Proteiniborus sp. DW1: one gene and its partner. The protein of the gene in region 1 interacts with the protein of each later gene in a pairwise test. Links are inferred from orthologs where the notes say so. Each region holds a gene or a part of one and is shown on either strand. Other genes may lie near its edges.

The links.
Region 2: the proteins of DW1_RS02295 (region 1) and lpdA interact in binary tests that used the Escherichia coli proteins (3 or more experiments, as listed by UniProt). The link is inferred for Proteiniborus sp. DW1 from one-to-one orthologs.

What each region holds. Positions count from the first base shown.
Region 1 is NZ_FMDO01000007.1:201,187-218,270, reverse strand. What follows is about bases 5,699-9,542. They hold DW1_RS02295 (UvrD-helicase domain-containing protein), read right to left. Parts: upstream 9,205-9,542; coding sequence 5,899-9,204; downstream 5,699-5,898. Other genes in these bases: DW1_RS02290 (dipeptidase), read right to left, coding at 9,420-9,542; ligA (NAD-dependent DNA ligase LigA), read right to left, coding at 5,699-5,883. Outside these bases: DW1_RS02320 (ABC transporter ATP-binding protein), read right to left, coding at 1-309; DW1_RS02315 (ABC transporter ATP-binding protein), read right to left, coding at 315-1,340; DW1_RS02310 (ABC transporter permease), read right to left, coding at 1,353-2,276; DW1_RS02305 (ABC transporter permease), read right to left, coding at 2,291-3,211; more of ligA, read right to left, coding at 3,892-5,698; more of DW1_RS02290, read right to left, coding at 9,543-10,358; DW1_RS02285 (hypothetical protein), read right to left, coding at 10,426-10,719; DW1_RS02280 (solute carrier family 23 protein), read left to right, coding at 11,105-12,529; DW1_RS02275 (amidase domain-containing protein), read right to left, coding at 12,580-13,584; DW1_RS02270 (hypothetical protein), read right to left, coding at 13,835-14,494; DW1_RS02265 (dihydrofolate reductase), read right to left, coding at 14,633-15,151; DW1_RS02260 (glucosaminidase domain-containing protein), read right to left, coding at 15,493-16,590; DW1_RS02255 (M15 family metallopeptidase), read right to left, coding at 16,790-17,084. UniProt on the Escherichia coli protein: A helicase with DNA-dependent ATPase activity. Unwinds DNA duplexes with 3'-5' polarity. Translocates on single-stranded DNA with 3'-5' polarity. Initiates unwinding more efficiently from a nicked substrate than double-stranded DNA.
Region 2 is NZ_FMDO01000044.1:159,363-175,417, reverse strand. Bases 8,535-11,349 are described here. They hold lpdA (dihydrolipoyl dehydrogenase), read left to right. Parts: upstream 8,535-9,156; coding sequence 9,157-10,542; downstream 10,543-11,349. Other genes in these bases: DW1_RS11915 (helix-turn-helix domain-containing protein), read right to left, coding at 10,739-11,349; DW1_RS11925 (dihydrolipoamide acetyltransferase family protein), read left to right, coding at 8,535-9,143. Also shown: DW1_RS11960 (FAD-dependent oxidoreductase), read left to right, coding at 1-1,559; DW1_RS11955 (polyprenyl synthetase family protein), read left to right, coding at 1,667-2,638; DW1_RS11950 (FMN-binding protein), read left to right, coding at 2,795-3,145; DW1_RS11945 (ATP-binding protein), read left to right, coding at 3,170-4,744; DW1_RS11940 (response regulator), read left to right, coding at 4,746-5,438; pdhA (pyruvate dehydrogenase (acetyl-transferring) E1 component subunit alpha), read left to right, coding at 5,754-6,839; DW1_RS11930 (alpha-ketoacid dehydrogenase subunit beta), read left to right, coding at 6,839-7,816; more of DW1_RS11925, read left to right, coding at 7,830-8,534; more of DW1_RS11915, read right to left, coding at 11,350-12,031; DW1_RS15945 (hypothetical protein), read left to right, coding at 12,317-12,445; DW1_RS11910 (radical SAM/SPASM domain-containing protein), read left to right, coding at 12,605-13,924; DW1_RS11905 (hypothetical protein), read left to right, coding at 14,087-14,290; DW1_RS11900 (hypothetical protein), read left to right, coding at 14,402-15,763; DW1_RS11895 (ABC transporter ATP-binding protein), read left to right, coding at 15,773-16,055. UniProt on the Escherichia coli protein: Lipoamide dehydrogenase is a component of the glycine cleavage system as well as of the alpha-ketoacid dehydrogenase complexes.

The DNA of each region.
Region 1 (17,084 bases):
ATTAAGGGAAGCATATGGATCCTGAAATATCATCTGAGCAGATCTAGTGAACTGCTTCTTTTCTGATTTACTAAGTCTACCCACATCCATTCCATCAAAAATAATTTCTCCGTCTGTAATATCGTAAAGGCCAACTATAGTTCTACCAGCAGTAGATTTTCCACACCCAGATTCTCCAACTAAGCCTAAGGTTTCTCCTTCTTTTATACTGAAGCTTATTCCATCTACAGCTTTAAGAGTTAGTCCTCTACCAACGTTAAAATATTTTTTCAGGTTTCTAACTTCTATTAAATTTTTTCTTTCATCCATATTAGCTACCTCCCTTCTCCAGTAATAGGATTTATAACCTTAGGTGCATCTTGGTGTTGTAACCAACAATTCACATAATGAGTGTCAGTTAAGTTAGTCTTTTCTGGATGTTGATGCTTACATATTTTCATAGCATGTTCGCATCTTGCAGCAAAAGGACACCCCTTAGGTGGTGCAAATAAGTCTGGAGGAGTCCCCTCTATAGGTACTAGCCTCTCTTTCTCACCTGTGTCTAACCTTGGTACTGATTTTAAAAGCCCCCATGTATATGGATGCTGAGGATTGTGGAATATTTCATGTGCTGTACCACTTTCGATTATAACACCTGCATACATAACTGCAATTCTATCTGCTACCTTAGCAACAACCCCAAGGTCATGAGTTATCAAAATAATCGATGTATTAAGCTTTCTTTGTAAGTCCTGCATTAATTCCATGATTTGAGCCTGAATAGTAACATCTAGTGCTGTTGTAGGCTCATCAGCTATTAATAACTTTGGATTACATGCTAAAGCTATGGCAATCATAGCTCTTTGTCTCATACCACCACTGAATTCGTGGGGATACTGTTCAACACGTTTTTCAGGTGTTGGCATACCAACTAGCCTTAGCATCTCTATTGCTCTTTCTTTTGCTTCTGATTTAGTGAATTTTTGATGCTTCATAAGTCCTTCCATTATTTGCTTACCAACTCTCATAGTTGGGTTTAAAGAAGTCATAGGGTCTTGGAAAATCATACTTATATCCTTACCACGTACTGCTTCCATTTGCTTGTCTGTAAGTTTAGCCAGATCTTTTCCCTCAAAGAAGATATTACCTTTTTTAATTCTTCCAGGGGGCATAGGAATAAGCTGCATTATAGTCTGCGCCGTAACTGATTTACCACAACCTGATTCTCCTACTATAGCTAAAGTTTCACCCTTATTGACGTGAAAGGATGCTCCTCTCACTGCCTGTACTTCACCAGCATAAGTGTCAAAGGATACAGTCAAATCCTTAACTTCTAATAAAACATTATTTTTATTAGCCAAGTTTTTCCCCCCCTACTTTCTAAGTCTTGGGTCTAATGAATCTCTCAGACCGTCACCTAAAATATTAAATGCAAGCATAGTTATACAAATAAGAAGTGCTGGGAAGAACATTTGATATGGCTTTATCAAAAGCATTAATGTTCCTTCATTAGCTAAACTACCCCAGCTTGCTAAAGGTGGCTGAATACCAAGTCCTATATAGCTTAAGAAAGCCTCAGTAAATATAGCACTAGGAACTTGGAATGTAAGGTTAATGATGATTGGTCCCATTGCATTTGGAATTAAGTGCTTAGCAATGATTCTTGATGTATCAGCTCCTAGCGTCTTAGCAGCTAATACATATTCCATTTGCTTTAATTGTAACACCTGACCTCTAACTAGTCGTGCCATTCCCCCCCAGCCAGAGATAGATATGGCAATAATTATTGTTTTTAATCCTGTGCCCATTACCACCATTAGCAGAATTACCCATAATAGTTCTGGAATGGAATATATAATCTCAACAAAACGCATCATTATAATATCTACATATCCACCTAGATAACCAGCAATACCACCATAGATAATACCTATAGTTACGTTAATAATTGCTGATACTAGACCTATAAATAGTGAAATCTTTGCACCAGCCCAGCATCTAACAAATATATCTCTTCCTAAAGCATCAGTTCCAAACCAATGTTCTGCACTTGGTTCTTTATTAATTACAGTATAATCTTGGCCATCATAAGTGTGTGGACTTATCATAGGTCCTACAAATGCCATAATAACTACTAAAGAAAGTACTATTAATGCAACTATTGCTAGCTTATTTTCTTTTAATCTTCTCCAAGCATCTGCCCAATAAGTTAAGCTTGGTCTAATTACAGCATCTGCACTTTCCAAGTCCTTTCCCACTATTTCAAACATGTCTTTTTCAATACTAATTTGTGCCATTTCTTTCCCCCCTTTTAATCATCTAATCTTATTCTTGGGTCTACTAGTCCATATACGATATCTATTAAATACATCATAACAACAAGGATAACAGCATAGAATATTGTTGTTCCCATTATCAATGTATAATCATTTTGCTGAATACTTTGAACATAATATTTACCCATACCAGGTACAGCAAATATTGACTCAACTACGAAAGAGCCAACTACAACCCCAGCAATACTAACACCTATTATTGTAACCACTGGAAGTATGGCATTTCTAATTGTATGCTTCCAAGTAACAGCACCTCTAGAAAGTCCTTTTGCTTTAGCAGTTCTAATATAGTCCTGACTTAAAACATCTAACATACTAGTTCTCATCATTCTAGCAATATATGCAATCATAGTAAATCCTAAGGCTGCAACCGGCAATACCATATGTTTCCAAGTGCCCCATCTAGCTACAGGAAACCATTGAAGCTTTGCCCCAAACCAATACTGGAATAGTGCTGCAAACACAAATCCAGGGACTGAAACTCCTACAACTGCAAGTAGAATGACAAAATAGTCAAATATCTTTCCTCTATTTAGTGCTGCTATAATACCAAAACTAATTCCCAAACCTGCTCCTAAAGCTACAGCCATGAGTCCAAGTTTAGCTGAAACAGGGAATGAAGTTCTTAGCATATCATTAACAGTTCTTGTTTTGTACTTCATAGAATCTCCCAAATCACCTTTAAGCAGATTCTTAAGATATGTTCCATATTGAACAATTAGAGGCTTATCTAAGCCATATTTTCTTTTTAAGTTTTCCATGATTTGTGGCTGAATTTTCTTTTCGTTAGTGAATGGATCTCCAGGTATTGCACGCATTAAGAAAAAAGTAACTGTTATAATTACCCAGATAGTTATAAGGGCTATGAGTCCTCGTTTTAAAGTATACCTTAACATGAATACACCTCCAAAATTCTTTTTTGAACATTAAAAAGCATAAAAAACTCTCTCCCCTTTCTAATGAGTTAATTAAAAATAACATGACATTGGAAACTTTCTTTGAAACCTGAAGTAAAAAGTGAACTCTTAGGTAAGACTACGCTAAGACTAAGATAAGTATGATATGAAATGCATCCACCAATTGTCAGAACTTTTAAAACTTTTATTAATGATACATCATATTTATCCACTTTTCAATTAAATCTAGTTAAATAAATTGTTAACAAAATGTAACAATCTCATGGTTATGCCGTTTCATTGCCATGTTTTTTTATAAACAGCAGTTTTTCAAAGGAAGAGCGGTAGGTATTAAATATCTTTTTTGTTATTTTTTGACTATGACTGTTAAAAAAACTTTTGCTAATTATTAAATAAAATTAACATTTAAGCAAATTAGCTATATTTCCCATTCTAGAGTTTTAGAATAAATAGAATTGAAAAAAATCAATACTTAGTATAAGTCCGTCTAAATGACTGAATATGTCAATTTAAAAGAACCGCTTATAACAAAATATTATACTAGTAATAAAAAAATAATTCAACAGCGTTTTCTAAAATAAAACAAGAAAATGCAGGATGTATTGCCACATCTTGCATTTTCTTGTTAATACTATGAATATTTTGTCTTATTATATCAATTATTTTACTATATCTAAAAATTCTTCTCCTGTTATTATCTTTATACCTAGCTCCCTAGCCTTATCAGCCTTGGAGCCAGCATCTTCTCCTACAATTACATAATCAGTCCTTTTACTTACGCTTCCAGAAGTCTTACCACCCATTTTTTTGATTAAAGCTTCTGCCTGACTTCTGCTAAACCCTTCAATAGTACCTGTTATGACCACTGTTTTACCAGTAAAAATGGATTCTTGCTCTATTTCCTCATGCTCATATTTAATATTGATTCCTTCTGATAGCAATTTATTAATACTATCTAGTATTTTTTCATCATGGAAAAATTCGATTATACTGTTAGCTATTATATCCCCAATGTCAGGTACTTTAATGAGTTCTTCATAAGTAGCAACCATTATTTTGTCTAAGGATTTGAATTCATCTGCCAGATCAGTTGCTGTTTTTCTACCTACATTAGGTATTCCCAAGGCATATACGAATGAATCTAGGCTACAATCCTTACTTTTTTCAATAGCATCTAAAAGATTTTGAGCCTTTTTAGGTCCAAATCTTTCTAGGTTTATCAAATCCTCAAACTTTAGCTCATATAGGCCAGGTATATCCTTTAAGTCAATCTCCTCGAAAAGTTGAGAGGCAGTCTTTTCACTAAAGCCTTCTATATTCATAGCATCTCTACTTGCATAATGAACTAATCTTGACACAAGCTGTGGCTTACAGGATAGAGAATTAGGGCAAAACATATGTACTCCATTCTGAACCAACTCACTATTGCATGATGGGCATTTTTCAGGCTTTGCTATTTCAGTTATATCTTCTTGGGCTTCTTCTACAATTCCCATTATCTCTGGTATTACATCATTAGACCTTCTTATCCATACTCTACAGCCTATAGCTACTTTTTTTCTTTGAATATCATCCCAGTTATTAAGTGTCGCTCTCTTTACTGTAACTCCTCCAATATCAATTGGCTCCAAAAGTGCTGTTGGTGTCACTTTTCCAGTTCTTCCAACATTCCACTCTATACCTAACAGCTTTGTAGTCACTTCCTCTGCTTCAAATTTATATGCTATAGCCCACCTTGGAAACTTCTGAGTATACCCTAGAGCATCCCTAGTCCTCATGTCATTTATTTTGATTACTAAACCATCAGTAAGTATATCTAGTCCCTTTCTATCTTCTTTAACTTTTTCAATCTCTTCTATAACTTCTTCTATACTATTAAATAGTCTAAAATACTCATTTACAGGAAAGCGGTTTTCCTTCAAAAATTCTATCATTTCTACATGGGTATTGAAGTTAAGGCTTTCAGTGTAGCCTATATTATAGAAATAAGCTATTAGATTTCTTTCAGCTGTAATCTTTGGATCAAGATTCCTTAAAGCACCAGCAGCAGCATTCCTTGCATTCTTAAGAGGCTCTGCTGCATTCTCGTTATACTTTTCAAGGGCAGAAAGCGGCATTAATCCTTCCCCTTGTACTTCTATAGTCCCCTTATGGTCTATACTAAGTGGTATGGATTTTATTGTTTTAAGCTGAGGTAGTATTGCCTCGCCTGTGATTCCATTTCCTCTAGTAGCTCCTTGGGCCAGCTTGCCGTCCATGTAGGTTAGATTAATAGTTAATCCATCAAATTTTAATTCCATTACATAAGTTGGCTGTGGCAGCTTTTCATCATGAACCAGGTTATACTGCTCTATTAGCTTCCTGACTCTTTGATCCCAGCTTCTAAGTTCTCCAAAGCTTTGCCCCTTATCTAAGCTCCATAAGCTGCCTAAATGTCTATGTTTTTCAAATTTTTCAAGTGGCTCTCCACCTACTCTTTGAGTAGGTGAATCTGGGAGTATTATACCAGTTTCACTTTCAAGACTTAATAGTTCGTCATAAAGCAAATCGTATTCCTTATCACTGACCTTTGGGCTGTCTAGTGTATAATAATAGTAATTAAGCTCGTTTAAAATATCCACTAGCTCTTTTATTCTGTTCTGTTTATCCAAAAAAGTTCACCTTCCTTAACTAATTACCTCTATAGGGGCAAATGAAAGCATAAGCTTTCTAACACCTTGGCTATTAAAAGCTATTGTAATTTCTTTGTCGTTGTCTAATTCTTTGACCTGTACTACTGTCCCTATACCCCAAACCTTATGGTTGACTTTTGAACCCGGCTTTATATCTAGATTAGTATCCTTAGGAGTTTTTCTAGTGTTTTCTATGGTGTATCCAGTAAAATATTTTGGGGACATGCTATTATATGTTTTAGTAGATGATACAGAAAAAACACTAGATGATTTATTCGTCCGACTTTCATTAAGGTCCTCAATTAGTTCATCAGGTATTTCTCTTAAGAATCTAGACATGGAATTAACTCCCGTTTTACCGTAAATCATACGGCTGAATGCTCTTGTCATAAATAGCATTTCCTCTGCTCTTGTAATACCTACATAGCATAGTCTTCTTTCTTCTTCTAAGTCGTCTTCATTGAAATAGGCTCTAGATGTTGGAAAAAGGTTTTCTTCCATTCCTGTCATGAAAACTACTGGAAACTCTAATCCTTTTGCACTGTGAAGAGTCATCATAGTAACAGTGTCTCTATCTGTATCATCTGTTTTGTCTAAATCAGAAAGCAGTGATATATTTGCTAAGAATCCTTCTAAGGTTTTATCTTCACTGGTTTCCTCAAAGCTAACAGCTACAGATAAAAACTCTTTAATATTCTCTATTCTAGATTCTGCTTGAACAGTTTCCTCCTGTTGTATTTCCTCTATATAGCCAATAGAATCTATTACATTTTCTATTAATTCTGTTACTGTGAAAATTTCCTTCATTGCCATAAACTTTCTTATTAATGTAGAAAAGGAATTTAGACTGTCTTTTGCCCTTTGAGTAAGCCCTGGAATTTCATCACATTCAAGCATTGCTCCGAACATACTATCTTCTTTTTCTATGCTGTATTGCTCTAGTCTATCTAATGTTGTCTTTCCTATACCTCTTTTTGGTACATTTATTATTCTCTTAAATGCATAGTTGTCTACTGGGTTCTGAATTAGCCTTAAATATGCTATTATGTCTTTTATTTCTTTTCTGTCGTAGAATTTATGTCCTCCTACTATTTTATAAGGAAGATTAGCTTTTAAAAATGCTTCCTCTATTACACGTGATTGGGCATTAGTTCTATATAAAATAGCAAAATCTGATAGTTTTCTATCTTCTTTTGCAGATAATTCTTTTATTTTATCTACTATAAAATTTGCTTCTTCATGTTCATTAGCACCGCTGAAAACCTTTATTGGACATCCTTCATCATTTGCAGTCCACAGTCTTTTACTTTTTCTGCCCTCGTTATTTTCTATTACTTGATTGGCAGCATTTAGTATTGTCTTCGTAGAACGGTAATTTTGCTCAAGTTTTATGACCTTTGTATTCTTATAATCCTTCTCGAAGTCAAGAATGTTTCGAATATCAGCCCCGCGCCATCCATATATAGAGTTATGAACGACTATCCCTTCGCATAAATATTGTCTAAAGTTAGGCACAGAGATGTCAAATACATATCCATCATATTCTTCAATCGAAACCTCTTCAACAATGTCTTCAACAATTTTACCACCCTCGTAACTGGCTATACTCATAGATGGTCTAATGTGTGAAGCTGGCATATAATAAAAACTTTCTTGCTCAGTTAATTTTGCTCTTCTAACTATTTCTATATCACTATCTAGTTCTTGAATGCTTTTTCCATATTCATTAGCTTCATCATAAAATACTCTTTCTGTTTCAATTCTCCAAGTGTTTCGCTGTCCCTTTCTTACAGGAAATCCTGCCCTAATTGCCTTGCTTTCTAATTCATCACTAGAAGTGTTAAATGCGATCCTATGACTATTCCATCCTTTATCTATACCTGTAACTCTTCCTCCAAAAAAGGTTAAATTTATAAGTCTTCTAATCGCCCCTCCTCTAATTACTCCATTAGCTCTGTGATGTGGGAAATCTTCAAAAATTAAGAGATCATCCATTAATTTAATTGCGTTGCTTTCTGTATCTATCTCATTAAATAACTCATCAATATATTTCTGAGTCAATGTTATTCCCCTACCGACATCATGAAATACAGTAGTAGGGATTCCATACTTAAACGAATATAACTGTTCATAAAAAGTTGACTCTTCTTTACTGCTACATATTTTGAGAATCCATATCTTGTCACCATGCTCTTGGTTTAATCTCACCATTAAACCATTGACGATCTCTCCTTCTCTGCTTCTAACCCCTTGTGTTTGTCCTATTCTATACCCTTTCCCTTTTTTATACATAAGGTAAACGTAATATACTCCTGGTTTTACGTTTAGTTTCCCAAACATAATGTGATTAGGAGTTGTCTTAATAACGTTTCCATTTTGAGTTCTAATTTTTATTATTGGACCTGAGTATTCTTTCTTAATCTTTTTCTCCACTGTCCCTTCCGAAACTCTACCCCAACCAGAAGGAGAGTAGATCTTTTGCCCCTCTGTCAGTTCTTCGATAGGTATGTTACCTTCTGGTGTATTAACCATCATACCTTGAAGAATACATTGATCGTCATCTCCAACCACACAGATATTGTTATATTTCTTTGACAATAGGTTAATAAGTGTATATTGAGCCCTATTTGTATCCTGATACTCATCAACTAGAATATATCTGAACTTATTTTGATAAAACTCCAGTATGTCTGGAAACTGTCTGAATAACTCTATAGTTTTATTGATTAGGTCATCAAAATCTAATGCATTGTTTTCTTTTAATCTTTGCTGATAGAGTCTGTATATTTCTCCTTTTTGTCTTTCTCTATAATCCCCATAATGTTGGTTTATGTAGGTATCTGGCTCTATTAAATTGTCTTTCTGAGAACCTATAAATCCCATAATCGAAGCAGGTTCATAGTGCTTTTCACTTAAATTTAGTTGCTTTATACAATCCTTAATTAAGGTCTTTTGATCTGTTGTATCAAATATGACAAAGCTTTTCCCATATCCTAACTTTTCAATATCTCTTCTAAGTATTCTTACACATATTGAGTGGAATGTCCCAGCCCATATATACTCAGCCTCGTCTCCTATTAGTCTACTAATTCGCTCTTTCATTTCATTAGCTGCTTTATTAGTAAAGGTAAGTGCAAGTATATTGCTTGCTTTTACTCCCTTTTCTTCAATTATGTATGCTATTCTATGAGTAAGTACTCGGGTCTTTCCACTTCCTGCACCAGCAAGAACTAACAGTGGCCCTTCTGTAGTCAATACCGCCTCTCTTTGTTTATCATTAAGTCCATCAAGAAAATTCATCAATAGGTTACTCCTTTCATTTCTTATCCTATAGCGAACAATAAATTTTAATAGAAATATTTGGCGAACATTTGTACGATATTCCTATTATACTATACCCTATTATATAGGAAAGTGTAAAATAATTGAAGGAGGAATATAAAAAAACCCTCTATAAGTTAAATTGATTTATAGAAGGTTTTTTATATTAGTATCCAAATTCTACCTACATTAGTCTACAACACATCCTTAATAACTCTTAAAGCATTCCTATAAAATATCTTATCTATTTCATCCTCTGTGAAATTATTATCCTTTAAGGCATAAGCTAGCTTTTCAATTTCTCCGATATTACTAATCTCTCCATCTGGATGACAACCATCAAAGTCTGAGCCTAATCCTATGACATCTATTCCTCCAACATTTCTGATATGCTTAATGTGCCTAATCATGTCTTTTATTCTAGCTTTTTCACTTTCTCCAAGAAAATCTCTTTCAAAGCAGATTCCCATAACCCCTCCCTTTTCCGAGAGAGCTCTTATCATGTTATCGTCAAGATTTCTAGAATGCTCCTTAATAGCTCTTGCATTAGAATGAGAAGCTATAAATGGTTTTGAACTTAGTCTGGCTACATCATAAAATCCTTGATCAGAAATATGTGAGACATCTATTAACATTCCAAGCCTATTCATCTCATGAACTACTTCTTCTCCAAAGCTAGTTAGTCCCTTATCCTTATGCTCATAATTAGTATTAGGGAACCCTATTTCATTTGGATAGTTCCATGTAAGAGTTATAGCCCTAACTCCTAATCTATAGAAGTTTCTCAGATTATGAAGCTTTCCCTTTATAGCTCCGCCTTCTTCTATAGTAAGCACAGCGGACACTTTGCCTTCTCTGTCATTTTTCATAATTTCACCATAGTTAGTTGCCAGAGAAATATGAGTAGAATTCTTTTCAAGCTCAACATAAAACTTATCTATCATCTCAAGGCAAGTTTCCATTGGATCTTTTCCTGATTTTAAATATACAAACATAGCGAAAAACTGAGCTAATGAGTTCCCTTTTTTCATTTTTCTAATGTCTATACTGAAGTCGTTTTTAAATAGCTCTAGTTTTTCTTTATCCTTCATAAGTCCTAAAATTGTGTCACAATGCATATCAACTGGTCGCATCTTTTTCAGCTCCTTCAAAGTTTGTTATGGTATATTTTTGTATTCTCACTTAGTCAGTAAAATACTGCTATTCACCTTTTTTCTTCTTTCTACTAAGTGAAATGCCTCCAAATCCGCTTATTATTGCTATATAGAAGCCAAAATCATACCACCAGCCAGAATTTACTGTTTCATAAACTCTGACACCAGACTTGAATATACCTACTATTAATGAAATTGGAGCAATCCAACCATGCCATATTCCAGATAAAAATCCTGCTGGTTTGCTTATAGTATAACTTCCATCTCCAGGTATACACCCTGTCAATAAAAATATTCCCAATAAAACAAGTAAAGATAGTAAGAGTATCCTCCTTTTCATCTTATCTCCCCCTTAATAAAATTAGTATATCTGCTTCTCTAAAATAGACTATAATCTATAAGAAAATGTTCCATCATAATTTTTATAATAGCCATTAAAAATCATTTGAAAAAAATGACCTTTTGACAGCTGCTGTTTTATTAGAAATAAGCATCCTCAAATAGCTTAAAATACAAGTTATTAACTTTCTTCATATTAACAGAATAATTCCTTTTTAACAGTCTGCTGTTTAAAATTTATTTCTATTGGATTTTTTTATTGTTTACAATCTTAATTATAACTGTTAAAATGTAAATCGTGTGTTAACGTTTTTCATGTGATAAAAGTTAACTTCGTCTAAAGTAACATAAAATTTAAAAAATTACTCAAAATAATAATGGGAGGAATGAAGATGGGAAATCAAAAAGGAAAATCTGGCTCATTTGTCGAAAGGTATTTCGAACTAACTAAATACGGTACAAATGTAAAAACCGAAATAATCGCAGGTATAACTACTTTTGTTACTATGGCATATGTTCTGTTAGTTATTCCGAATCTACTTAAAGCAGCAGGTATGAATGTACCTGGTTTATTAGGAGACGAAGCTAATGCACTTACAATATTCAATGATCCAATTGTTGGTGCTCTTTTTACTGCTACTTGTTTAATATCAACTTACGGAACTTTACAAATGGGTATATTTGCTAAATTACCATTTGCTACAGCTCCTGGACTAGGATTAACTGCATTTTTTGCTTATACTGTAGTAGTAGACTTAGGTTATACTTGGCAACAAGGTCTTGCTGCTGTTGCTATTTCTGGTATTTTATTCATCATAATAACTGTAACCTCAATAAGAGAGAAGATAATTGATGCCCTACCAATGAATTTAAGAACTGCAATAGGAGCAGGTGTAGGACTATTTATTACATTAGTCGGATTAAAAAGTGGTGGCGTTATCGTTTCAAATCCTGCTAATTTAGTTGGATTTGGTGACTTTACAAGCCCAGCTGTACTGTTAACATTAATAGGTATAGTAATAACAGCTATACTTATGGCTAAAAATGTTACAGGTGCAATGCTTATATCAATAATTCTAACTACTATTATAGGTATCCCAATGGGTATAACTAATATTGAAGGTATCAAATTATTTAGTGCTCCACCATCAATAGCACCAACTTTCTTAAAATGGGACTTTGCAGGATTACTAGGAAATGGTGAGGGTGGATTTATAGGTGCTCTAATCAATATAGGTATGGTTGTTATGACAATAAGCTTCGTTGACCTGTTTGATAACATAGGAACTCTCTTAGGAACTGCCCAAAGGGGAAATATGATTGAGCCAGATGGAAAAGTAAGAAATATGAATAGAGCCTTATTATCTGACTCTATAGCTACAACATTAAGCTCATTCTTAGGAACTACTACAACATCAACTTATGTTGAATCAACAGCAGGAATAGCAGCTGGCGGTAGAACCGGTCTAGCATCAGTAGTTACAGGTATATTATTTGCCGCTTCATTATTCCTTTCAGGAGTAATCGGAGTTGTTCCTACTCAAGCTACAGCACCAGCACTTGTAATAGTAGGTGTACTTATGATTCAATCTGTAGTTGACATAGATTTTTCAGACTTTACAGAAGCGGTTCCAGCTTTCTTCACATTAGCAATAATGCCATTCACATTTAGTATTGCTAATGGAGTTGCAGCAGGAATTATATTCTATCCAATTATGAAACTTGTTACTGGTAGACATAAAGAAGTTAACCCAATAATGTATATACTAGCAATATTATTTATTGTAAGATTTGCATTATTGCCAAATTAATAAACTTAATAATCCGTAGGATTTTATAAGTGCCTACGGATTTTATTATTTTATTGACCCATTTTATAAATTCTTATTCCACCGCTAAACAAACCATAATTTCTTAAGGATGCGCTTACTGTATCTCCTGAATGAGCTGCACATATTAAATCATCCTTGGCATAGTCTATGATTATGAGTGTATGAAAGGGCCTACCATTACTATTAAGTATGGATACTGCATCTCCTCTATTTCCATACTCGAGAACCTTCTTCAATTTAGAGTTGTCACTAAAGTATGACCTATCAAAGCTTTTATAAGAAACTGCCTTCCTCATCCAGTAATGTCCAAAAGCATCTGCCCCTCTCCAGGTTGAAGATATTTTATCTACATCCCATACACGATTTGATCTGCAAAACCAGTTGTTAAAATTAGAGGCATTAGTTCCATTCATTGGCTTCCCTCCGGCATGTAATACCTGGGAAATAAAGTTAGCACAATCTCCCCCCTTTCCTGCATAGTTGGGGTATTTAGCTGTATTATAATTAAAAGCATAGGTTATCGCATATTCAACAGCTTTTTCTGGAGAATAGTTAGAAAGTAAACTTACATTCTTTCTAGTTTTTTTTGAAGAATTGTTTTTAATATTATCAATAAATGAATATCCAGTAATATAAGAATTTATCCTATCAATATATACACTTTTGTCCTTCTCTAAATCTTTATAGTTTCCTTTTAACAGATGTAGATTCATTTTCCAATTTGCAATAGAAGTTTCTCTATTATATTTTTCAGTAATAAGTTTTAAAATATATTCCTCTTCATCTGCCATATTCCTATAACCTTCAATAAATTCTAGATTTACTGTATCTCTATTATCTACCTGAGATTCTATCACTGTGTTATTGATAAACTTTTTACTGAGGATATTTTTATAAAGCTCTTCTAAAGCAAATGAACCTATAATCTTACCTTGTACCATGCGACTAACTTCTTTATAAAGCTCCTCTTTAGTTAGGCTCTCTCTTAATAATGATTTCATTCTTCTTCCAAAAAACAAGAGTTTATTCCACATAATAAAACTCCCTTCATTACTTTTCAATCATTTTATGCCATAGAAGATTATTCTGTTATATTTTCATATAATCTTCACAGTTTCTCCTGTGTTACATAACATGTATATAGTTGTGACTTCATCAGATATCTCTTACAAATAAACCTGCTTTATAAAAGAATATTCTAGATTATTGTATAAAATAAAAATCTAACAGTACACTGTTATGCACTGTTAGATTTTTATTTTATAGAAGATGAGTAAACACTTTTTATGCAGTTTGCTTTCTCTTCTTTGCAAAAGCAAGTATGGCCCCTAGTGCTATAGATAGCATTGCAGCTGCCATTATTCTATATTCTGATGGCAGCCAAAATGTTAAGGTATGTGCTGGTATCCAGAATAGAGGTATTGTTTTTAGTACAACAAATGAAATAAAGCCTCTCCAATCTATTCTTTCAATAACATTATTTAGGGAAATATTACTGCCTTTACTCTCGTATTTCATATCTATATATGTATCTGTAACCCTATGAAAAGCCATCATTACAGGTCCAAAAGTCATGTTAGTTGCTGCACTTGTAAAAAAAGCCGATATAAGTCTAGAATTACTTTTTGGAAGCAGTCCACTAGCCATTATAGCTTGAACTCCATTTTGGAATATAGCAAAAAATAATGTAATTCCCATACCTAAAAAACCCCAAATAACTGCCCTATACACTATTCCACAAGGCATTTTCCAATCGCTTGTGGTTATTCTTATGGCTAATAGCTCTCCCATAGTTGCTAATACAAAAAATTTAATAAATCCCCCAATATAGGCATGCTCTGTAGTAAACCTAATAAACTCGTCTCCTGTCAGCGGAGACAGCATAATAAAAATAAATAATATTAGTGCTAAAGCCCATAAAATATCTCCTTTTTTCAATTCCATTCCCCCTCAATAAATGATGTAGTACATACATATTATACCATAATAAAGAAATGACTCATACTTTATTAAATAAAAGTCATTCCTTTTAAGTCAAGAAGATGCCAGATTATATACAAATTCACTTTATGTACAATTCTGCTATTTTACTCTAACATAGTCTACATACTGGTACAACATATCGCCTTCACTAAAAATCTCAGATTCATTTATAATTTGCCAATTTTTATCTAAATCTAGATTAGGGATTAGGGTATCTGCAGGAAAGGTTTTAAACACTTTAGTTATGTAAGCCCTATTACAATAATCTATAAGCTGTCTCGCAATATTTCCTCCACCAATTACAAATACTTCCATTTCTTTATCTGCGGAGGATTTTAACTTTCTTAATAGTGGAGGAAGTTCGTCTAGTGAATTAATGACTATAGAGCCTTCAGCCCTGTAGTCTTTATCTCTTGTGAGAACTATATTTATTCTATTAGGTAAAGCTGTCTGCCCTGGCAATGCTTCAAAAGTCCTCCTCCCCATAATTATTATGTTTCCTTCTGTAATCATCCTAAATCGCTTTAGGTCTTCTGATATTTTATATAGTAAATCCCCATCATATCCAATATTCCAGTTGTTATCTACTGCAAAAATCAAAATCATATTTCTATCCATATGGTTCATCCTCTCGTATATTGGTGTATATATTATTTTAGTCATTTTAGCTGATATTTATATATGTCATATGATACCATTCAATCTAAAAAATCTAACAATTATTTCATCATTCTAGCCATAGGAAAAGCTACGAAATAAGTAGCCATGTATAAACTCACCTTTAGGACTAGTTTTAGCTCTTCAAATGTATTTTTTAATAATATTACAGCACAATAATTAGTACACAAAGTTCTTTATTATTTCCACTGTCTTTTTAGGAGCATTTTTATAAAAATTGAAGAAACTTTTTAAAACTAATTGAGAACAAATCCCTAAATCAAAAAATTAGGTAGGACTTTTCATTCGTTATATCCCTCAACCAATAACATTTCTTCATTTAACATATGAAATATCTTGGAAACACCTTTATACCAATTTTCATCCTCTGCATATTTTCTATTAATCCACTGAATAGGGTCTACATCATCGGGTCTATTTTTACTTAAATTAACTATAGTTATAGCAGCTATCCTAGCAGAGTCAGATATGTCTGTATTATAATCAATCCAGCTTCCATATACATTAAAAGGATTATTGGCCATTTTATCTGCATATTGGTGTGTCCTTGGAACAAATCCCTGTTCTTGCCCTGTAATAGCTATCAATAACATAGGGTTTATATCAAATTCCTCCGCTGCATTTATTATTGCTGTTAAGTATGGTTCATCTGCCAGCCTTGAATCTCTACGGTTTAACCACTCTCTTAGTTTTCCAACTTCGATGTTTTTATACTTAAATTCTCTGGGCAATTCATTAATATCTCTAGTTTCTTCTACTTCTATAACTTCATCTGCTACTCCTATGTCTGCTTCCTCCGCTTTATTGTTTTTTATTAACATTGTTAAACTAAATAGACCTATCAAGAATCCACATATAGCAATTCCTAGATACTTATTTGCAGCTCTTTTAGGTATTTGCATATTAGCAGGTTCTTCAATGACTTCATTATGTAGTATTATCTCTTCAGGCTCTAGCTGTATATCTTTAGCCAAATATTTAGTATCAATTTTTTTAATTTCATCAATAATATCTAGTAGTTGATTCCTTGCGACTTCTATACTTTGTCTTTCATTTAACCAAGCAACCAGACCATCAATATACCTTTCCTCGTCCTCATAGTTGTCAACAAAAGCGTATACAACCTCATCAGCAGTAATCATAAAAGGGTTTTTATGAATTGATTTATTTACAATACTTTGCTTTATTCTATTTCTATACTCTGAATCAAATTGTAGTAAATTATTATCTATTATTTTATGTAATGTATTAACAAGTAAAATAGAAGCTTCATGTGATGATAGGTTTGGATACTTAGTAGATATGTACCTTCTTAAGTCTGAAATATTTCTAGTACTAATTATTTCATTTTGCTTAAGTTTTTCTAATATCTCCTTCATTAACCTCACACCCCATGAATTTCTAGTACTTTTATTATTGAGATTAATTATATCAAAATAGAGTAATTATGAATAGTACAAAGGATGTGACAAGCACATTGCCGAAATTACAATTTTCGTGAAAGTTCATTATACATGGACAACTAAAAAAGCTAAAGGAAACAATATATCCTTTAGCCCTATATTCAAATTAGGTCTACTATTCTAAACTATATTCAAATCCTAGATATTCTTCAAGTGTAATATTATTTTCATAGATTTCCTTAGCCACATCTGTCCCCACATATCTAATATGCCATGGTTCATAGCTATAGCCAGTAATATCGGTCTTGTCCTTTAAATATCTGATTATAAAACCAAACCTGTGTGCATTTTCTTTTAGCCAAATTCCTTCAGTAGTTTCTCCAAAGCTTGATTCTAAGGATAGATTAACGCTTTGGCTAGTCACATCCATTGCTAAGCCTGTCTGGTGCTCGCTTTGTCCTGGTCTAGCT
Region 2 (16,055 bases), on another replicon or contig:
ACTACCTTGTATTAGGTACTGGTTGTAAACCAACGTACTTTGGTATACCTGGAGCAGAGGAATACACTAAAAAGCTTTGGTCCTATGAAGATGCTGTTGGTCTAAAAGAACATATCCTTCATATGTTTAGGGAAGCAGTAAAAGAACCTAATGCAGAAAAAAGAAGAAAGATGCTTACATTTGTAGTAGTGGGCGGAGGCTTTACTGGAGTTGAAATGATAGGAGAGCTTGCAGAGTGGAAAGATAGACTTTGCAAAGACTTCTATGTAGACAAAGATGAAGTAAAACTTTATGTAGTAGATGCCCTGCCAAAAATCCTTCCAATATTCCCAGATAAGTTAATAAAGAGAGCGGAAAATAGACTTAGAAAACTAGGCGTTGAAATAATTACAGGAGCAGGAATTACAGAAGTTAAACCAGGTTCTGTTACAATGGGAGATAAAGGTAGCATAGAGGCTGAGACAGTAATTTGGGCAGCAGGAGTTGAAGGAGCAGACTTATTAGATAATTTAGACATTGAGCAAAAAGGCAGAAAGAGAATTGTCACTAATGATAAGCTTCAATCAGTGGATTATGATAATGTTTACGTAGTTGGAGACAATATATTCTATATACCTGAAGGTGAAGAAAGGCCAGTTCCACAAATGGTTGAAAATGCAGAGCATTCAGCACCACTAGTTGCGCACAATATTTATTCAGATATAAAAGGTGGAGAAAAGAAATCATATAAGCCAAAATTCCATGGAGCTATGGTTTGTATTGGTGGAAAATATGGTATGGCTCATGTAGGTTTACCAGGTAAGTTCTTTGGATTACCAAGCTTCTTTGCTATGCTTTCAAAACACTTCATAAACCTATTATACTTCTTCCAAGTAGCAGGTTTTAATAAGTGCTGGTCATATATAATGTATGAATTCTTCCATGTGAAAGATAATAGAAGCTTTATAGGTGGACATTTAGCTAAACGTTCTCCAAATTTTTGGTTATTCCCATTAAGATTATTCGTTGGATTTAAGTGGTTAATGCAAGGTTTAGATAAATTGCCAAGCATTCTTGAAGATCCTTCAAAAATATTCTTAATACCTGCACCACCAACAGCAGGCAATGCAGCAGCAACAGCGGCAGCTTCAGCAACAGCGGCAGCTTCTGGTGCAGCTGAAGTAGCATCTCAATGGGGGGAAGCATTGCCAGTACCTGAATTCATATCCAATATCGTAAGCTGGACAATGGATATATTTTTCTATACATCTGATGGAGGATACACAAAATTAGCTGAAATTTTCCAAGCAGGTATGGTAATAGGTGAAATAATAGTAGGATTATTATTAATTGCAGGATTATTTACAGCTTTGGCTTCTATAATATCTGTTGTAATGGGACTTATGATATGGTCTTCTGGAATGGCACCAACAGAAATGCTATGGTATTTCGCAGCAGGTATTGCGTTAATTGGCGGCTCTGGAAGTACATTAGGGCTTGATTACTATGTATTACCTGTTCTGAAAAAATGGTGGAAGAATACAGGATTTGCAAAGAAAACATACCTGTATATTGATTAGATGATAAAATCTAATGTCCTTTTAAAGAATTCTTTAGAAGGACATTTCATTATTATGTAGAATCATATAACTAACAATAATTTTAAATGATAGGCAAAGGTGAGAAGATGATTAAATTTTGGAACGATTATCCTGCATTTATTGAAGAATTAAATGAAGTTAAGAGTATCATAAAACAGAATATCAAGTCCAGAGAGAGCATTTTAGAAGAATCTATATCGCCAATGCTTGAAAATGGTGGTAAGATGCTTAGACCAGCTTTTCTTATTCTGGCCAGCAGGTTTGGTGAATGTGATTTAGACAAAATTCATAATATAGCAGCAGTGATTGAGATGCTTCACATGGCTACATTAATTCATGATGATATAATAGATGATGCAGAGATTAGAAGAGGTTGTGATACTGTACAGTTCAAGCATGGAAAGGATTATGCAGTATATGTTGGAGACTTTCTTTTCTGCCAATGTTTTAACATGTTAGCTAAATATGATTATCACATGGAGAATCTAAGGGATATTTCAAAAGCATTGACTAAGATATGTATGGGAGAAATAACTCAATATAATCTTAGATATGGGAAAAATGCAAGTTTAAGAAACTATATACGAATAATATCTGGAAAAACTGCAGCTCTTTTTGCAATAAGCTTCTATGTGGGAGCACATGAGGCAAATTGTCATGAATCAATAACAAACTCTCTAGGCAAAATAGGATATAATGCAGGAATGGCCTTTCAAATTATTGATGATATACTTGATTTTAATGGTAATACAAAAAAGTTAGGAAAATCTGCTTTAAGAGATTTACAAAAAGGTTACTATACTCTACCTTTAATTTATGCCTTACAAAATGACAAGGATGGTAAGCTTAAAAAGCTGCTGGATAGCCAATGCCTAACAGAACTTGAAATAGATGAAATATTATTACTAGTAAATAAATACGATGGTATAAATAAAGCGAAAGCAGTTGCAGATAGATATACTGAAAAAGCAATTAATAGAATTGAAAAGCTGCCAGATTGTGAGGCCAAAAGAATAATTAAAGCTTCTGTGTCAAAGTTGTTAAATAGGGAATATTAAGAAACTTTAAAGACCATAATATGTGTCCATACATATTATAGGTCTTTTTTATGTGACAAAAAAGCCCATAGATGTTATAATTATTATAATGAAATTTACAATAAGACCAAAATTTTTTTAATATTTTTAACCTCTAATTATAAAGGGGAAGATTCTATGAAAAGAACTTTATTGATTTTATTAATTGTTGTGTTAGCTTTTGGGCTAGAAGCATGTACATCAAAACAAAACCTATATGTTCCAGGAGAATATATAGGAGTTGGAGAAGGACATCATGGTCCAATAAAGGTTAAAATAATAACTGATGAATATAATATATTGAGTATCCAGGTTATTGAAGAATATGAAATGCCGGAGTTTGCAGAGATTGTTTACAAAGATATTCCTAATAGGGTAATTAAATCTAATAAACCTGATGTAGAAGTGGTTGCAGGAGCATCATATACAAGTATTGGGCTTATTGATGCTATTAAAGACGGACTGAGTAAGGCATTAATTAATCAATAACTAGGACAAAGGGAGTGTATTTATGTGAAGCTCCAGTATAAAATAACTATATTTATGACTCTTATGCTTGTCACTGTAATAGGTGGAATTGGAATACTTACTTTTAGACAAGTTGAAAATACAATAGAGCATCAGATGGGAAACAATGCAATGGATTTAGCAGTGACTATAGCTTCTATGGATGTCATAAAAGAAACACTAGCTACAACTAAGGATTATAGAGTTATTCAAGACAAAATTGAAAGCTTCAAGCATGATACAAGGTTTAATTATATAATAGTCATGGATATGGATGGTATTAAATATTCCTATCCAATAGAGTATGATTTAGGGAAGAAATACATTAGTGGTGGAGAGGAAAGGGTACTGAAGTATGGGGAATCATACGTATCTGCCGACAAAAATGTATTAATATCAGCCATAAGAGCCTTTGTTCCAGTTTATTATGAAGGAGAGCAGGTAGGGGCAGTACTAGTAGGTTTATTAAACAATACTGTTTATGAAGAAGTAAGGCCGTATATATTTAACTTCCAGTTGACAATTGCAATAGGCATAATAGTAGGTATTATTGGTGCTGCAGCATTGTCTTATAATATCAAAAAATCCATATTTGGACTTGAACCAAAGGAAATCGCTCTCCTACTAGGACAGAGAGATAACATACTCCAAAGCTTGAAAAACGGAATAATGGCAGTAGATGAAAAAGGTAATATTATACTTTTAAATAAGAATGCAAAAGATGTTTTAGGTTTTAAGGATAGTGATGTAGGTAAGAACATTTCTAACTTTAATTTAGCCTATACTAAAGAAATAATGGATGTACTTGAAAGCAAAGAGTCTATCTACAATGAAGAAGTTAGACTTGCACCTCAAAAAATACTTCTCTGTAGCCATACAATAATGAAAAATCATAAAAATGAAATTATAGGAGTCGTATCTAGTTTTCAGGACTTGTCAGAGGTTAAGAGAATGGCTGAAGAGCTTACAGGTATAAGAAAGCTGACAAATGACCTAAGAGCCCAAAGCCACGAATTTTCAAACAAACTCCAAACCATATCTGGGCTTATTCAGCTTGAAGAGTATGATAAGGCAGTGAAATATATATCTGACTTATCTGAACGGAGACATGAAATATTAGGAACATTAACCTATAAGATAAAAGATGTTCATATGGCAGGTATACTTTTATCGAAGTATAATAAGGCTGCTGAGGCTAAAATCGAAATGAAAATAGATCCTAATTCAAATGTAACAGCATTACCTAAAGAAATTAGTGCAGACGATGTCTGTTCAATATTAGGAAATTTAATCGATAATGCTATAGATGAATTGGTTAAGGTAAAAGATGGGAAACTATATATTAAGATTAATTCAGATGCGAATGAACTTAAAATCATAGTAAAGGATAATGGAATGGGTATAAGTGAAGATATTAGAGATAAAATATTTTTAAGAGGATATACTACTAAATCTGGATATAGAGGATTTGGCTTAAATATTGTGAAAAAAATAGTAGATGCTGCAGAAGGAGCAATAGAACTCAAATCAGATAGTGGTACTTGTTGGGAAATAACTATTCCCATGGGAAGGGGGAATTAATATGATAAAGGTTCTTATAGTTGAAGATGACCCAATGGTTAGAGAAATCAATGAGAAGTTTTTAAAAAAAATAGAAGGCTACAAACTATGTGCTAGTGTTGGGTCAATAGATAAGGCAAAGGAAGTTATTTTACAAGATAAGCCTGATCTAATATTATTAGATATATTTTTTCCACAGGGAAGAGGGCTAGAACTTTTAAAGTGGACAAGGAAAAAGGATTTAAAAATTGATGTGATTCTAATAACAGCAGACAGAAATATGGAATCTGTCGAGGAAGCCTTTAGATATGGTGCTGTTGATTATATAGTGAAGCCATTTGTCTTTGAAAGGTTCAAAGAAGCAATGCTTCAGTACAGAAATAGAAAAAAGAACCTATCATCCAATGAAGCTATAGATCAAGAAATAATTGATAAGTATGTATTAAATGAAAAGAAAGCAAATACCAACCTTCTAGAAGAAATTGGAGATGTAAAGGGTTTTAGTCAATATACCTATGAGAAAGTCATAAATTACATTGAGAATATGAAAGGACAAACATTTACAGCACAGCAGGTGTCAAAGAGTATTGGAGTCTCTAGGATAACAGCAAGAAGATACTTAGACTTGCTTGAAAAAGAGCAGAAGATTGTCCTTGAACTTGAATACGGAAAAGTGGGAAGACCTCAGAATAAATATAGATTAAAAGAAGAATAAAAATGGTAAATCCTATAGGGAGCAGATTAACTGATCTGTTCTTTTTTTGTCATTTTTAACGCTAGTGAAGAATCTATACATCGCAGTTTCGCAACACAAATTTATCTGCTTGCTGTCGCTCGCATGAATTTGGTGCTCATTGCGCTTGACCTACCAGCAATTTTCTGAAAAAGGCATTCAGAAAATCGGGTTAGGTCATAAAACATAGTTTTACTTTTAAAAAAGGGGGTATTATAAAAATAGACAATAAAACTATTTTGTTTTCATAATATAGAAATTAGACTATATATCTTAAAAGTGAGGAGGACTGGTTAAATGCTTACAGATAGATTTAATCCATTAAAAGAAGAAATGCTTAGCATACTAGATAAGGATGGGAAAATAATAAATGATAATTTACACCCCTTAATTGAGAATGATAATCTGTTGAGGATGTATAAAACAATGCTTCTTACAAAGGTAGCAGATATAAAAGCACTTCAATATCAGCGTCAAGGCAGAATGTTAACCTATGCACCTAATAGAGGTCAAGAAGCAGCACAAGTGGGTTCAATAGCAGCCACTAAGGAAAACGATTGGCTAGTTCCAGCCTTTAGGGAATTAGGAGCATGGTTATATAAGGGTGTACCACTTGAGCAAATATTCTTATATTGGTATGGAAATGAAATGGGAAGTAAGTTTCCTGATGATATAAAGATGCTTCCTGTATCAGTTCCTATAGCATCACAGCTTAATCATGCCACTGGTATTGCAATGGCTTCTAAGATAAAGGGAGAAAAAGATGTAGCAATTGTATATGTTGGAGATGGAGGAACTTCTCAAGGAGAATTCCATGAAGCAGTTAACTTTGCAGCAGTATTTAATGCACCAGTTATATTCTTAATCCAAAATAACCAATGGGCTATATCTGTACCTAGAGGCATACAGACAAAATCTAAAACCTTGGCACAAAAAGCCATTGCTTATGGAATACCTGGAATTCAAGTAGATGGTAACGATGTATTAGCAATGTATGCTGCAACTAAGGAAGCTGTAGAGAGAGCAAGAAATGGAGAAGGACCTACACTTATAGAGGCAGTAACCTATAGACTAGGGCCTCATACTACATCAGATGATCCTACAATATATCGTGATGATAGTGAGGTTAAAGAATGGGAAAAGAGAGATCCAATTGAGAGATTTAAGAAGTATTTAATAGATAAAGGTATTTGGAGTGAAGAAGAAGATAAAAAGCAATATGAGGAATACGAAAACTATGTTGGGGAAACCTTCAAGAAAGTTGAAGAATCAGGACTTGTTCCACTAGAAGATATATTTAAGTACACTTATGCTGAAATGACTCCAAATCTAGTAGAGCAATACGAGGAATATAAGAAATTTCTTCAAGAGGAGGGAATGTAATGGCTTTATTAAATAATATAGGCGCATTGACACACGCTTTAGATAGTGAAATGGAAAGAGACAGCTCTGTTATAGTTTATGGTGAAGACGTAGGCTATGAAGGTGGAGTTTTTAGAGCCACAGTAGGATTACAACAAAAATATGGAGTAGATAGATGTTTTGATACACCTTTATCGGAAGCGGCTATAGTAGGGACTGCAATAGGCATGGCTATAAATGGTATGAAACCAGTAGTTGAAATACAGTTTGATGGCTTTGTGTTACCAGCACTGAATCAAATAATTGCACATGCTGCAAGAATGAGAAATAGAAGTAGAGGTAAGTATAGTCTTCCTATGGTAATAAGAATGCCTTATGGCGGTGGAATAAGGGCCCTAGAACATCACTCTGAAAGCCCTGAAGCTATATTTGCTCATATACCAGGACTTAAGGTAGTGATACCTTCTACACCATATGATACAAAGGGCTTACTTTTATCAGCAATTAGAGACCCAGACCCAGTAATATTCTTAGAGCCAAAGAGAATATATAGAGCATTCAAGCAGGAGGTGCCAGAAGAAGACTATACAGTACCCATAGGCAAGGCTAAGGTAGTGAAAAGTGGTGAAGACATAACTGTAGTAGCATGGGGAGCATTAGTTAGAGAGACACAAAAAGCAATAGAGAAAGTAGAGAAAGAGGGAATAAGCGTTGAGTTAATAGACTTAAGAACTATATCTCCAATAGATAAAGATACAATAATAGAATCTGTGAAGAAAACAGGAAGATTTCTAGTTATACACGAGGCAGTAAAATCCTTTGGTGCGGGAGCGGAGCTTATATCAATAGTAAATGAGAAGGCATTTTTATATCTTGAAGCACCTCCAACAAGGCTCACTGGATTTGATATAACTGTTCCACTACCAAGAGGAGAACACCACTTTATAATAAAACCTAGACAGATTGCTAAGAAGATAAAAGAACTAGTAGAGTTTTAACGGAGGTGATAGAATGTTTGAATTTAAATTTGCAGATATAGGAGAAGGAATACACGAAGGTGTACTATTAAAATGGTTTGTTAAAGAAGGAGATAGAATTAAAGAAGGGGAGTCTCTCTTCCTTGTAGAAACAGACAAAGTAAATGCAGAGATACCCTCACCTGTAAGTGGAAAGATATACAAGCTATTTGGAGAAGTTGGCGATACAATCCATGTAGGAAATACAGTAGTTATAATAGATGATGGAAGTGGAGACAATAAAGTCGAATTAAAGCAGGAGCCTTTAAGTGAGGATGAAAAGGGTGCTGGAGTAGTTGGACATATAGAAGTATCCTCAGAAGTTATAGATAGCAGTGACGAAGGAAAACAGGATGAGAAGAAAACCAGAACTAAATCACTGGCAACTCCTGTAGCTAGAAAGCTAGCTAAGGATTTAGGGATAGATATAAACTTAGTAAAAGGCACAGGACCAGCTGGTAGAGTAATGAAAGAAGACATATATGCATATAAAGAAATGAATAAGAAAGTAGAAGAAGCGAAGGAAGTTGAAGAAACGAGCGTATTTGTCCAGCCTGTAGGAGGTACTTTCCTAAGACCTGAGATTAAACGAGAAGAAATAAAGGTTTACGGTGAAGTTGAAAGAGTGGCTATTTCTAGGATAAGGAAGACCATATCAGATAATATGGTACTGTCTAAATCTGTAATTCCTCATACTTCAGTTATGGATGATTTTGATGTAACTGAATTAGTGAAGCTTAGAAAAGAACAGAAAGAAATGGCTAGAGATAGAGGCATTAGCCTAACCTATATGCCATTTATTATAAAAGCTTTAACTATTGCATTAAAGGAATTCCCTGTATTTAATTCAAGTTTTGATGATATAAAGGATGAAATTATTTATAAAAAATACTATAATATTGGTATAGCAACAGATACACCAGAGGGGTTAATGGTTCCAGTTTTGAAGGAAGCAAATAATAAGGGAATTTTAGAGATTGCTAAGGAACTTGAAGGTATTGTGGAAAGGGCTAGAAACAAGACTATAGGCATAGATGACCTATACGGAGGAACATTTACAATAACTAACTATGGTGCATTAGGCTCATCCTATGGAGTTCCTGTAATCAGACATCCTGAGGTAGCGATACTAGGCATAGGTAAAATAGACAAAAAGCCTGTAGTGATAAATGATGAAATAGTCATTAGGCACATGATGCCTATATCGCTAAGTATTGACCATAGGATTATTGACGGAGGAGATGCAGGAAGATTTTTACTAAGACTTAAGGAGCTTTTGAGTAACCCCATGTTGCTGTTACTAAGCTAAGGGAGGAAAAAGGATGAAACAGTACGACATTTTAGTTATTGGAGCAGGTCCAGGAGGTTATGTAGCTGCCATAAAAGCAGCACAAATGGGAGCAAAGACAGCGGTAGTCGAAGCTGGAGAATTAGGAGGAGTTTGTCTAAATGTAGGATGTATACCAACTAAAACACTTCTGAAAAGTGCCAAGGTATACGAATATGTAATGAATGCAAATAAATATGGCGTTGACATTAAAGACAAAGACGGAGTATCTATTAACCTAGATGCAATGGTTAAGAGAAAAAATCAAGCGGTTAAAAGACTTACAGGAGGAGTTAAACTTCTGCTAGAGAAAAATGGTGTAGATATCTATAAGGGCTTTGGAGAGGTAGTAGACAAGAATACTGTAAAAGTAAATGACGAGATATTAAATACTAAGAACTTAATTATTGCAACAGGCTCATCTCCTATGATTCCAGATATTGAAGGAATTAAAGAGTCCTTTGAACAAGGCTATGCAGTTACTAGCACAGAGGTTCTTGATCCAAAGGAGCTTCCTGAACACTTGATAGTATTAGGAGCAGGAACTATTAGTATTGAGTTCGCAACACTTTATAATGCACTTGGCAGCAAAGTTACCATACTTCAAAGATCCCCTAGAATATTATCAGGAATAGACAAGGATTTAAGTGAAGCTATGGCTAAGATTCTAACTAAAAAAGGTGTAAAGATAATTTATGGAGTAAAACATAAGAAGTTCGAAGGCAACAAGGTAACAGTAGAAGTTAATGGGGAAGAAAAAACCTTTGAAGGAGATAAGATACTCGTTAGCCTAGGAAGAACCCCAAACTTGAAAGGTCTTGAGAACCTAAACTTAGAAACTGATAGAAAAGGTATAATCACTGATGAAAGAATGAGAACTAATATAGAAGGAGTATATGCGATAGGAGACGTAAATGGTAAACATCTATTAGCTCATGTTGCTTCAGCTGAGGGAATTATAGCAGTTGAAAATATAATGGGTGTGGATAGTAAAATGAGCTATGACAGAATACCTTCATGTATCTATAGCTTCCCAGAAATAGCAACTGTAGGTCTTACAGAAGACGAGGCAAGGGAAAAGGGATATGATATCATAGTAGGTACATTCCCGCTAAGTGCAAATGGAAAGGCCTTAGCTGAAGGAGATAGAGATGGTTTTGTTAAGATAGTTGCTAATAAAGAATTTGGAGAAATCCTAGGAGTTCATATGATGGCATCTACTGCTACAGACATGATAGCAGAAGGAGTCATGACTATGGAACTAGAGGGAACACTTGAAGACCTAGCAAGAGGCATTCATCCTCATCCAACTCTTTCTGAAACTGTTATGGAAGCAGCTCATTTGGCATTAGGTAATCCGATTCATACATTGAAACAATAAAAAATCTGTAACTCTCTATATAAAAAACAAAGCTGGCAAGGATAAAATAGTATGCCAGCTTATTTTTTTGCTTTAAGGGGAAAGCGAAGAAACGGGGTTATTGCTTTAGGATAAAGCAAGTAACCTCGTTTCTCATTTCATTAAACTGAGTAAAACTAAGGTTCTAAGAAATGATTTTGCAATGTTTAACTATGCCTTATATTTTTATTAGTATTTCTTTTGATTTATTAGAAAATTCATAGGCTTTTTTATAATCATCAGTCAAAGAATGTAACTCAGCTAAAAAAGTATATGCATCGTAAAGAGTATTCAGCTTTTCGCTTTTTTCTAGTATTTCTATAGCTTTATTAAGATAGTTTTCTGCCTTACTATATTCATTTAAAAAAATGTAGCATTTACCTAAGTTTTTGTATATAGAAGCTCTATCAGTATCCTTGATAATGTTAATATCTACTTCTTTTGAGAGATTAATTGTATCTATATATTTTTCCTCTTTAGTTAAGACTTCTATAATATCAGATTTTATTGTATTAACCTTTAATTGATTGTTAGTTTTCTCGTAATATTTCATGCTTTCGATTAAATATAATTTGGCATCAGAATAATTACCTTCTGTAATATAATAATTACCTAAGTTTTTTTGGCTTGCAGCCTTGAGGTCGTATTTTTCTGTGAAATCATAGAAAACGATGGACTTTTGTGTGTGGTATATTGCTTTTTTAATATCACCATTTTGTTCATATACTAAGCCTAAAAGCATATGAATATTGCCTGCATTATAGAAGCAATTGTATTCCTTAGAAATATCTAAAGAGTATAAAAGAGGAGGTATTGCTTCAATGTACTTTTGCTGCTCGAATAGAGAATATCCTAAGACATAATACAATTTAATTTCTATTAACTCATTATCTATATGAGAATTGCTTAGTAGTTCAATAGCTTTTCTAGAAGATTTTTCTGCATCTTTGAACTCATTATTATTAAAATAAATATAGCCTAGATTAAGATATGAAACTATTAGATAATAATAATCTTTATTCAAATCTAGAAGTTTAATGCATTCTTCAAAAGCTTTTTGTGCATCCTCTGATTTGTTAGTGTAAACATAACATCTTCCTAGAATGCTTAGGATTCTAGGATAATTTATTATGTCAGTTGAGCAATCATACTCTTCTAATATTTTTTTTATATAAGTAATGCAGTCATCATATTCCTTATTCTTAAACAAATATGTTGAATGTTCAAATGCCAGTTCAATACTACTCTTTTTTCCGTTTTCAATTACAATTGAATTATCAAGAAAATATGATATTGGCTTCTCAAGCTTCTCTGCAAGGTATTCAATAGTTTTTAGTGAAGGATTAGCAGAATCATTTTCTATCTTGCTTAACATATTTCTTGTAATAAAATTTCCTACCAGTTCACTTTGTGAAAGATTTTTTTCTAACCGTGCCTTTCTTATTTTTTGTCCTAAGGTTAGTTTAGTCATTTTTAATCACCGCCATAAGTAAATATAATTTACCTCACTATATCAGATTATTTTTATATAAGCAACAACATATTTTTAACAACATCATAAAACTACTGATGTAAGATATTGTCGAGCTTTTATAATTGACATTGATAAAAAAAACATATATACTGACAGTAAATAATATTGAACAGGCGTGACTGTGTTTTGTTGTAGTGTTACAAAAAACACAAAGACAAAGGTGAATTATGTTTAATAAGGAGGGGATATCATGAAGAAACCACTAAGACATTTTAAATTGTTTTGGTACTTATGATAATGATTTTTAAGCTTTGTATAGTATCTGCTGTTGCATCAGCAAGTGATAATGAAAAACCACCAATTCTTGGTGGAAAGAACAAAGTCGAGTGTTGGTGCTTAAAGAATAAATAACTATTTATGAAGCTATGGAATGCATATAATGATTATTTGTATTGAGAATTAGCAATTTATTTTCTTAACTAAGTAATAAAAGTATTCTATTTACTATTAAAGTGAGTAATAGTGTTTAACGTGGTTATGAAGAGTGCTTTATTATCCGGAGGTGATTTAGTGAAAAGTTCAAAATATAATATATTCATTGAAAACGGAAATAACGTATTGGCATATAATTCTCGAACATCTGCTCTAGCAGAGGTATCATATCCCAAATATGATACTATCCTAAAAATCCTTGAGAATCCAAATAACGAATGTGATGAAAAACTTAAGCAAGATTTGTTTTATGGAGGATTTTTGATTCAAGATGATTTTGATGAGTTGGCATCAATTAGGCATGATATGTATAGAGCTAGGTTTTCAACAGAAATATTACAATTGACTATTGCTCCAACGGCAGATTGTAACTTTAGATGTCCTTATTGCTATGAAAAAGATGTATTAGAAAATAAAGTTATGACAGATGATGTAGAAAATAAAATTATTAGCTTTATTAAATCAAAGATAAATAGCATTCATACATTAAGTATTACATGGTATGGTGGTGAGCCGCTTCTAGAAAGTAAGCGAATAGACCGAATGAGTGAGCAAATAATTGAGATATGTAATGAACATGGAGTAAATTATGATGCAGGTATTATAACAAATGGGTATTTATTAACGCGTAAGAATTTTTTGATGCTTGTTAAAAACAAGGTAAAAACCATACAGATAACATTAGATGGAACAGAAGAAACTCACGATAAGCGGAGGTATCTAAAAGATGGTGGAAAAACATTTAGTAAAATTATAGATAATTTATATGCACTAGTTGATATATACAAAGAAAAAAAGGAAGAATTACCTCGTATAAATGTAAGGATCAATACTGATAGAAATAATAAAGATGAAGCATTTGGACTGTTAAAATATATATCCAATAGCCCCTTATCTAAGTTTATTGCACTTGATATCGCAGCTGTTTATGATCCAGCAGATGTGGAGCATTTATATACATTGACACTTGAGGAATATAGTAAGGTTAAAAATGATTTTGTAGACCTATGTAGAGATGAGGGGTTTCAGATTAGCAATACTCTATTCTATCCGAAAAGAGTTAATGCAATATGTGTATGCGATAGGGTAAATACTGGGGTAATAGGTCCCGATGGAAGCGTATATAAATGCTGGGAAGAAATTGGAGACATTAATGCTTGTATTGGTCAAGTGGGTAATAACACCGTACTTAATCTACCAGAAAGATATTATGATTATATGTTATTTGATCCTACATTATCAGAGCAATGTTCTAACTGCAATATTTTACCTATTTGTATGGGTGGAGGCTGTCCATTAAGAAGAAGTCGTGATAAAGTAAAGAACTGTGAGCTACAAATGAAGAATATTACTAGTTCAATACTAAAAAGCTATCAGCTTATTACGTCAAGTAATTAAGATAAGTGCTATTATGGTAGTTATGATGATGCTATTCTCAATTGACCAGAGTAATAAAAACAAATAATTGTTTCAAGATTACAAAATGGTAAGTAGTAACAAACTTAAACTTAGATGATGATATTAGCTTGTGTTATAATTGATAGAAAGTGAGGTTTTGTTATGAATTTTATAGTAAATCCGTTGGAATTGATTTCTCCATTAGATACCTGTTCATGTGGAAACAATTCTGGGACTGTTACATATAGCAGCCCATGTAATAATAATTGTACACGTGATTGTGGGGGTTACTGTGGCACTTTTGAAGTATGTGTTACACCTACTGGAGTTAAGTATTCTCCAGAAGGAATAAATCCAAAAGCATAAAGCAAAACAAGAATAGTATTTGACTAAGATCTAGAATAAATATGAGATAGCATCATCACTACAAAAAAGCGAAAGGGAGGAATTGCCATAAGATACTCAATAAAATCTATTATGAAAAGTAAAATTACTTTAGCATTTGCTATTATACTTATCATACTAAATATCTACACTATTATTCGCTTAGAAAAAATTGCCCATAACTCAAAGCATAACCTTGCTATTCGCTATGAATTACTTGCCCTCGAACAAGAAGAGCTTATAAGAATGGAAAAAGCAGGTATGGAGCTTTTACAACTAACTGAGACTGAGAAACCGATATGGGATAACTATATCTTACACTTAGAATGGAAGCTAGAAAAATATAAGGTTATGGCTGAAAAATTAGAAAATAGTACTTCGTCTGACACATGGAAGGATGAACTGTACTGTGATATTGAGATGACTATGACATATATGGACACTGTAGCTAATCCTGATAATGGAAGGGCATTATCACATGATGTATTTAAGGAAGAAATAGAACTTCTAAACTTAGACATTAATTGTCCTTTTGATTCAAGTCAGCTTCATCTTATAAGGGATATTGCTAGAATGAAAGGTATAGATAATGCTTGGAGTGAAGAAACCTGTGAGTATGTATATAATGGACTTAAACAAACGCTAAAGGCAAGATTTGAATTAGCAAAATCAGGGGAAAAACAACTGTATTCAGGAACAGCTTCCCCTTGGACATTTTATATCAATAAAGTAGGCTTGGAAGAGTATTCATACCAATTACTTGCTGTACTTGTAATCATTTTTACAGGTGCTGTTATTTTAGAAGAACGTAAAAATAGAAGTAACAAGCTTATTGAGATGTTGCCTGAAAAAAGAAGCTATATAATAAGCTATTATTACAAATTAGGTCTTATATCTGTAATGAGTATTCTGGTTATTACACTTATATTGCCTATACTTTATTTTGGCTTTAAGTATGGATTCAATGGGCTACAAAATCCTATATTTGTCTATGAACAGGGATTTACTTCATTTACAGGATATACACATGTTCAGGAATATTCCTATTATGGATTAGGTAAATTTTATGGAACGAGACCATGGTTTGAAGGAGGGTATTATCCGGCAACTATACTTACAATCTATCCTTTATGGAAGGTCATGCTAATTTCTTTAATTATTAGTTTATTAAAGGTCATTTTCTTCACCATATTAGGAGTAGGTATAGGACTTAGCTTTACTAGTGTCATGCGTTCATCTTTTGTACTGACTATAGTTTCGGTTTTCTATTTAGTCTCACAGAGGTTAGCAAATAAGATGTATTTCAACCCACTTTCCATTAATTCATCTTGGGATGTTGCAACAGGATCAGCTACATATACATGGTTTAAATCAGCAGCTGTACTTATAATATCAATTATTATTATGCATATTGTATTTTATGTCATAAATGAAAAAAGAGATTATGTAGGCTAGGAGGAAACAATGAAAGATATATTGAAGGTCGAGCACTTAAGGAAAAATATTGGGAAGGCTTGCATTATTCCAGATTTGAGCTTTGTAGTTAAGGAGCAAGAGATAGTAGGTTTTTTAGGTCCTAATGGTAGTGGTAAATCCACTACACTAAAATGCATTTGTGGCTTATATCATACAAATAATGGAAATATAGAAGTTAACGGTCATTCTATTGTAAAAGAGAGACAAAAGGCTTTGGCTCATATGGGTGTCAGTATAGAACATCCTACACTATATCCAGAGCTTTCAGGTT